DNA from 3 places in the Dechloromonas sp. ZS-1 genome. Region 2 is predicted to be linked to each of the others. Evidence: predicted binding sites of a transcription regulator. Region 2 holds the regulator's gene; each other region holds the start of a gene.
What was found. Region 2 encodes FNR, which switches genes on or off when oxygen is low (the NO sensors DNR and NnrR bind a similar motif). Its sites were predicted from a motif close to TTGANCTAGNTCAA; they were not measured.
Positions count from the first base shown of each region.

Region 1: the regulator FNR is predicted to act here: its motif matches at 1,200-1,213, upstream of nirJ (heme d1 biosynthesis radical SAM protein NirJ).
Region 3: the regulator FNR is predicted to act here: its motif matches at 877-890, upstream of AACO21_RS00285 (cytochrome-c peroxidase).

Region 1 is NZ_JBDIYD010000005.1:6,697-8,962, reverse strand. Features, by position in the region: gene AACO21_RS08660 (response regulator) at 4-1,113, opposite strand; gene nirJ (heme d1 biosynthesis radical SAM protein NirJ) at 1,269-2,266, shown strand, end outside.
Region 2 is NZ_JBDIYD010000005.1:143,412-145,677, forward strand. Features, by position in the region: gene hemN (oxygen-independent coproporphyrinogen III oxidase) at 1-795, opposite strand, end outside; gene fnr (fumarate/nitrate reduction transcriptional regulator Fnr) at 880-1,623, shown strand; gene AACO21_RS09260 (SirB2 family protein) at 1,631-2,008, opposite strand; gene AACO21_RS09265 (hypothetical protein) at 2,005-2,266, opposite strand, start outside.
Region 3 is NZ_JBDIYD010000001.1:60,048-62,313, forward strand. Features, by position in the region: gene AACO21_RS00280 (hydrogen peroxide-inducible genes activator) at 1-799, opposite strand, end outside; gene AACO21_RS00285 (cytochrome-c peroxidase) at 954-1,955, shown strand; gene ccmA (cytochrome c biogenesis heme-transporting ATPase CcmA) at 2,085-2,266, shown strand, end outside.

The DNA.
Region 1 (2,266 bases), 140 kb from region 2:
CGTTCAAGCCTGATGGGGGCGGAGCGGGATGCTCAGGCGGAAGCGCACGCTGCCTTCCGGCAGGTTGAACACGTTCAGGCGGGACCGGCTCATCCGGCAGGCGTGGCCGATGATGGCCAAGCCGATCCCCAAGCCCTGCTGCTCATGGGTGCCGCGATCGAACTGAACAAAAGCACCGATCTGCTGCAGGCGTTCACTGGGGAAGGCGCGTCCCGGGTTCTCGATATCGAGCTGATAACGTCGGTCTGCGGTTTTCTGCCCGTGTATCCGGATGGTCGAGCCGGGGGCAGCAAACTTGATGGCATTGCTGACCAGTTCGCGCAACATGGCGCGAAAGAGGTCCTCGCGGCAATGCAGGTCTGCGCTTTCGATGCGGGCTTCTGCATTCACCGTGCTGGTTGGCAATTGTTCGGCCAGCTGACTCTGGAGTTCCTGGTCGACCCACATCGGGCACAGGCTGCTGGACGCATCGGCTGGATTTTGATGTTCCGCGTGCTGGTATTCCATCAAGGTGAGCAGGCGGGTGGTGTGGCTGAGCAGGGTCTTGCCCGAGCGCAGGATGATTTCGGAGAACTCTTTTGTCTGGGCGGGTGTCAGGCCTTTGCCCGCCATCATCGACATCAGTTCGGCAAAGCCGATGATGCCCTTGAGCGGGGTGCGCAACTCGTGCGGCAGGATGCCCATGATGCGCTGGTTGGTGGCGTGCTGCAGCGCGTGCGTGGCCTCTCGCCAGCTTTGCTGCTTGGCAAGGCGGCTTTTGACCGTGGACAACACTTCTTCCGGGGTAAAGGGCTTGGTCAGGTAGTCATCGGCACCCAGCTCCATGGCCCGTCGGGTGCTGGTGCGGTCCGTGATGGCCGTGATCATGATGAAGGGGGTCATCGCCAGTTCGGCATCCTCGCGGATGCGGGAGAGAAGCTGGAAGCCGTTTGCCTCAGGCATTTCCAGATCGCTCAGTATGAGGTCGGGCGAACAGCTGCGCGCAGCCTCAAAGCCGGCGAGGCCATTCTCGGCGGTGTGCACCCGGTATCCGGCATCGAGCAGGATGGCTTTCAGGGTTTCGCGGATGGAAAGCGAATCTTCGACGATCAGGATGGTGGGCGATGCCTGCATGAATACAATGCCTGCGTTAGACGTATGGGATAATCTTATTTTGTTATTTTTTATATTTCAAGCAAATGCTTGAGGATCGGATAGCGTTGATGTGAATCAACGCCGAAGACGGGCTGCTTGCGGTGCAATGCGTTGAACGTTTTTTGAGGCTTCACATGTTCCGCATTTCGCAATTCATCCAGGAACTGGATACCCCGACGCCGGTGGGTCCCAAGCGCAATCCGCCGGGTCCGGTGGTGATCTGGAACCTGATCCGGCGCTGCAATCTGACCTGCAAGCATTGTTATTCGATTTCGGCGGATACCCAGTTCTCCGGGGAATTGAGCTTCCCTGAAGTGTCGACCGTCATGGATGACCTGAAGGCCTTCCGCGTGCCTGTGCTCATCCTGTCCGGCGGAGAACCGCTCCTGCGCCCCGATATTTTCGATATCGCCAAGCGTGCCAAGGCCATGGGCTTTTACGTCGCGCTGTCGTCCAATGGCACCTTGATCGATGAAAGCAACATCGGGCAGATTGCCGCGTGCGATTTCGATTATGTCGGGGTGTCGCTCGACGGGCTCGGTGCCACGCACGACAAATTCCGTCGTCTGGATGGGGCCTTCGAGAAGTCGCTGCACGGCATTCGCCTGTGCCGCGACCTCGATCTCAAGATCGGCGTGCGCTACACGATGACCCAGGACAATGCCCACGACCTGCCCGGCCTGCTCAAGCTGGTCGAGGACGAAGGGATTGACCGCTTTTATTTCTCGCACCTGAACTACGCCGGGCGGGGCAACAAGAACCGCAAGGACGACGCCCAGCACAAGCTGACGCGCTGGGCCATGGACCTGCTGTTCGAGACCTGTCTTGAGTACCGTGCGCGCGGCCTCGGCAAGGAATTCACGACCGGCAACAACGATGCCGACGGGGCGTATTTCCTGCATTGGGTGCGCCAGCGCTTCCCGGAAAAAGCGGCGCACATCGATGCCAAGCTGCGCCAGTGGGGCGGCAATGCCTCCGGCGTCAATGTGGCGAACATCGACAACCTCGGCAATGTGCATCCGGACACCATGTGGTGGCATCACACCTTGGGCAATGTGCGCGAGCGGCCCTTCTCCGAGATCTGGCCGGATGTTTCGGACCGGCTGATGGCGGGCCTGAAGCAGTATCCGCG
Region 2 (2,266 bases):
AATGCGGCGCTGCGGCTTGAAGAGGCTGGGCAGGTGCGCATAGTTGTAGATCGACAGACGATCCGGGTCCATCGCCAGCACCCGTTCCAGGGTCCGGTTGAAGCCCATCACCGTCTGATGCGGCAGACCGTAGATCAGATCCACCGAAATGGACTTGAAACCGTTGGCGCGGGCGGCCTGGATCACATTGGCCGTTTCTTCTTCGGTCTGGACACGATTGACCGCCACCTGCACGCGCTCGTCGAAATCCTGCACGCCGACGCTCATTCGGTTGAAGCCCAGTTCGCCCAGCAAGGCAACCGTAGCGGCATCGACCTTGCGTGGATCGACTTCAATGGAGAACTCGCCGCCTTCCAGCAGCTTGAAATGCTTGCGTGTCTCGGCCATCAGCTGGCGCATTTCGTCATGCGACAGGAAGGTCGGCGTACCGCCGCCCCAATGCAGCTGGATGACTTCATGCTTGCCATCGCACCCTTCCAGCGCCTCGCTCTGGAGCTTCAGTTCCTTGGCCAGGTACTTCAGGTATTTGGCGCTGCGCCCGTGATCCTTGGTGATGATCTTGTTGCAGGCACAGTAATAGCAGATGGTATTGCAGAACGGGATGTGGAAGTATAATGACAACGGCCGGCTGATGCCGCCGATGTTGCGCTTCCCCAACCAAAGCGCTGCGGCCTCGGCATCGAACGCCTCGACGAAGCGGTCAGCGGTCGGATAAGACGTGTAACGCGGACCATTCACATCAAAGCGACGAATGATCTGGGGATCGAAGACGAGGTTTTCAGTTGCGAAATTCATTAAACATGTCACCTATTTTGGCCCCAATTATGTCTGGATGCGGCAAAATAGCGGTTGACATGGATCAATCGAAAGCAGGTTGAGATGCCCCACGGTTCCGCCCAGCCAGAGCACCCGCTCTCGCTCATCAAGACTGCCTGCTCGAATTGCAATCTGCGCGAGCTGTGCCTCCCCTTCGGCCTCTCCCTGGAAGAACTGGAACGCATCGACGATCTGGTCTCGACGCGCCGCCGTATCAAGCGCGGCGACCATCTGTACCGCGCCGGAGAAACCTTCGATGCCATCTACGCCATCCGCGCCGGTTTCTTCAAAACCGATGTGCTGCTCGAAGACGGCCGTGAACAGGTCACCGGTTTCCAGATGGCCGGCGAATTGCTGGGCCTCGACGGCATCAGCACCGAACACCACACCTGCAACGCGGTGGCGCTGGAAGACAGCGAAATCTGCGCCATTCCCTTTGCCAAGCTGGAAACCCTGTCGCGCGAAATCCACACGCTGCAGCACCATTTCCACAAGGTCATGAGCCGCGAAATCGTGCGTGACCATGGCGTCATGATGCTGCTCGGCACCATGCGCGCCGAGGAACGACTGGCAGCCTTCCTGCTCAATCTGTCGCAGCGTTTCACGGCCCGCGGCTTCTCGCATACCGAGTTCTACCTGCGCATGACGCGTGAAGAGATCGGCAGCTACCTGGGCCTGAAACTGGAAACCGTTTCCCGCGCCTTCTCCAAGTTCCAGGAAGAAGGCTACATCGCCGTCCAGCAGAAACACATCCGCATTCTCAACGTAGCAGGCCTGAAGGCCCTGATGAATCACCGCACCTGCTGAACCGGGCTCAGATCAGGCCCGGATTGCGGGTCAGCGCCGTGAGGACGATATAAGCGTAGGCAAACAGGGCCGCCAGGAGCCAGCGCCCCCGTGCAGCTCGGCTGCGTGCGCGCTTGAGCGCCATGCTGCCGCACACGATATAGACAAGCAGCCCCAGCACCTTGGCTGTCAGCCAGCCCTGAACGAAGGGATACTGCCCGCTCATCCAGGCCAGCGTCAGCGCCGATGCAAGCAGGGTGCTGTCGATCAGATGCGGCAGGACACGCGTCAGGCGATGCTGGAGCCGGAGGCTCTCCTGCAGCATCCACCACGCCCGCACGGCAAATCCGAGACCGCTCAGGATCACGCAGGTCACGTGCAGGTGCTTGATGGCCAGATAACTCATGCGGCGGCTTTACCCAGCTGAATCACTTTGAGATGGCGCCAGTACAGATGAGCGACGCGCCAGAGGTGATAGAGCAACCAACCCTGCGAAAACAGACCGGCCAACCCCGCCAGCACCCAGGTCAGCGGCAAGGGGTAAATCACGGCCAGCAGCAGCAAAAAACTCAACACGACATGCGACCAGAACTGCTGGGCGGCCCCGGCCTCCGGCAACAAGCGGTTCATGGCCGGCACGCCCTTGCCGCCCGGCACCAGATTT
Region 3 (2,266 bases), on a different contig from region 2:
GCCGCGAAGGTACCGGTTCAGCAAAAGGCACGACGCAGATCATGTCGTTGCTGTAAGGATGCCCCAAGGCACTTTCGGGTAACACGGAAACGCCCAGGCCCGATGCCACCATGCAACGGATGGTACCGATCGAATGCCCCTGGCGCAGATCGGTGTCGGCGCTGCTGATATGCGGGCAGGCATCAAGCACCTGCTCACGGAAACAGTTGCCGGCCTTGAGCAGAAGCACGCCCTCTCCGGCCACTTCCTCCGGCGGCACCTCGCAGCGCGCGCTCCAGGGATGGCCTTGGGGCACCACCACCTTGAAGGCCTCATCGTAGAGTGCTCGGGTCAGGACACCGGGCACCTCGAAGGGCAAGGCAATAATCGCCACATCAACCGCGCCGTTCTGGAGCATGGCGGCCAGGTTGGCGGTCATGTTTTCCTCGATCATCAGCGGCATCTCCGGCGCATCGGTTCTCAAGGCCCGGATCAGCTGCGGCAACAAGTACGGCCCGATGGTGTGAATGACGCCCAGACGCAAGGCACCGCGCAGCTGATCCTTCCCGGACAAGGCGATCTGCCCCACTTTGTCCGCTTCACGCAACACGACAAGGGCTTGCTCGATGACACGCGCCCCCACATCGCTCGGTGCCACAAACCCTTTCCCCCGCTCAAACAGCGGCAAGCCGAGCTCGGATTCCAGGCGGGCAATCGCCACACTCAAGGTAGGCTGACTCACGGCACAGCGCTCGGCAGCCCGACTGAAATTACCCTCTTGCGCCAAGGCGACGATGTAGCGAAGTTCGGTCAGCGTCATCACTCACTCTCAGAAATTAAACCTTATCGATTATAGGGAAAAGCTATGGTGGCCATAGGCAAATCCCATAAAAATCATTGACTTACGTCAATATTAACATGATGCCAGCGAGGAGAATGCGCAAACCAATTCACAGAAAAGGGAGCACAACACCATGAAAACCAACGCTTGGCCTTTCGCCTTGGTCCTGGCCGGCCTGATCAACGGCAGCGCCCTGGCCGGCACGCAGGAACCCATTCAACCCATCCAGCCCGCCAAGGTCACGAACCCAGCCCTGGTCGAACTCGGCAAGAAACTGTATTTCGATCCGCGCCTTTCAAAATCAGGCTTCATCTCCTGCAACTCCTGCCATAACCTTTCCATGGGCGGCACCGATAACATCAAGACCTCGATCGGCCACAACTGGCAGGAAGGCCCGATCAATGCACCGACCGTACTCAATTCCAGCCTCAACCTCGCCCAGTTCTGGGATGGCCGTGCCGCCGACCTCAAGGCACAAGCGGGCGGGCCGATTGCCAATCCGGGCGAGATGGCCTTCACGCACACCCTGGCCATCAATGTCCTGCAATCGATTCCGGGTTATGTGACCGAATTCAAGAAAGCCTTCGGCTCGGAGACGGTCGACATCGAAAAAGTGACCAAAGCCATCGCCGCCTTCGAAGAAACGCTGGTCACGCCGAATTCACGTTTCGACAAATGGCTGAAGGGCGACAAGAAAGCCTTGAGCAAAAATGAACTCGAAGGCTACACACTCTTCAAGGACAGCGGTTGCGTGGCCTGCCACAACGGCCCGGCCGTCGGCGGCAACTCCTTCCAGAAGATGGGGCTGGTCGAGCCGTACAAGGCCTCCAGCCCGGCCGAGGGACGTTCCGCCGTCACGGGCAAGGATGCTGACCGCTTCAATTTCAAGGTCCCAACCTTGCGCAACGTGGAAATGACCTACCCCTACTTCCATGACGGTGCAGCCAATACCCTGAAGGAAGCCGTCGACACCATGGGCCGCCTGCAACTCGGCAAGAAATTCACGGACGCGGAAAACGCCAAGATCGTCGCCTTCCTGAAAACCCTGACCGGCGAGCAGCCGAACTTCAAGCTGCCCATTCTGCCGCCGTCAGCCGATGCCACGCCGCGCCCGACACCATTTGAAAAGAAGTAAGACACAGGGCACCAGCACACGGGGGGAAAGCCCCCCGTTTTTCATGACCCCCGTTGTTTGATGATCATCAATCTGCCGGTACACTAGCGCGTTCATAATTTGCGCCTGATTTCTTTCGGTTTTTCCCTGATGCTTGAAGCTGACAATCTGGAATGCGTGCGCGGCGAGCGCCGCCTGTTCGCAGGCCTCGGCTTTCGGCTGGAAGCAGGGGAACTGCTCTACCTGCAAGGGCGTAACGGCGCCGGCAAAACCAGCCTGCTGCGCATGCTGATCGGCCTGCTTCCCCCGGAGGCCGGCGAAATCCGCTGGCA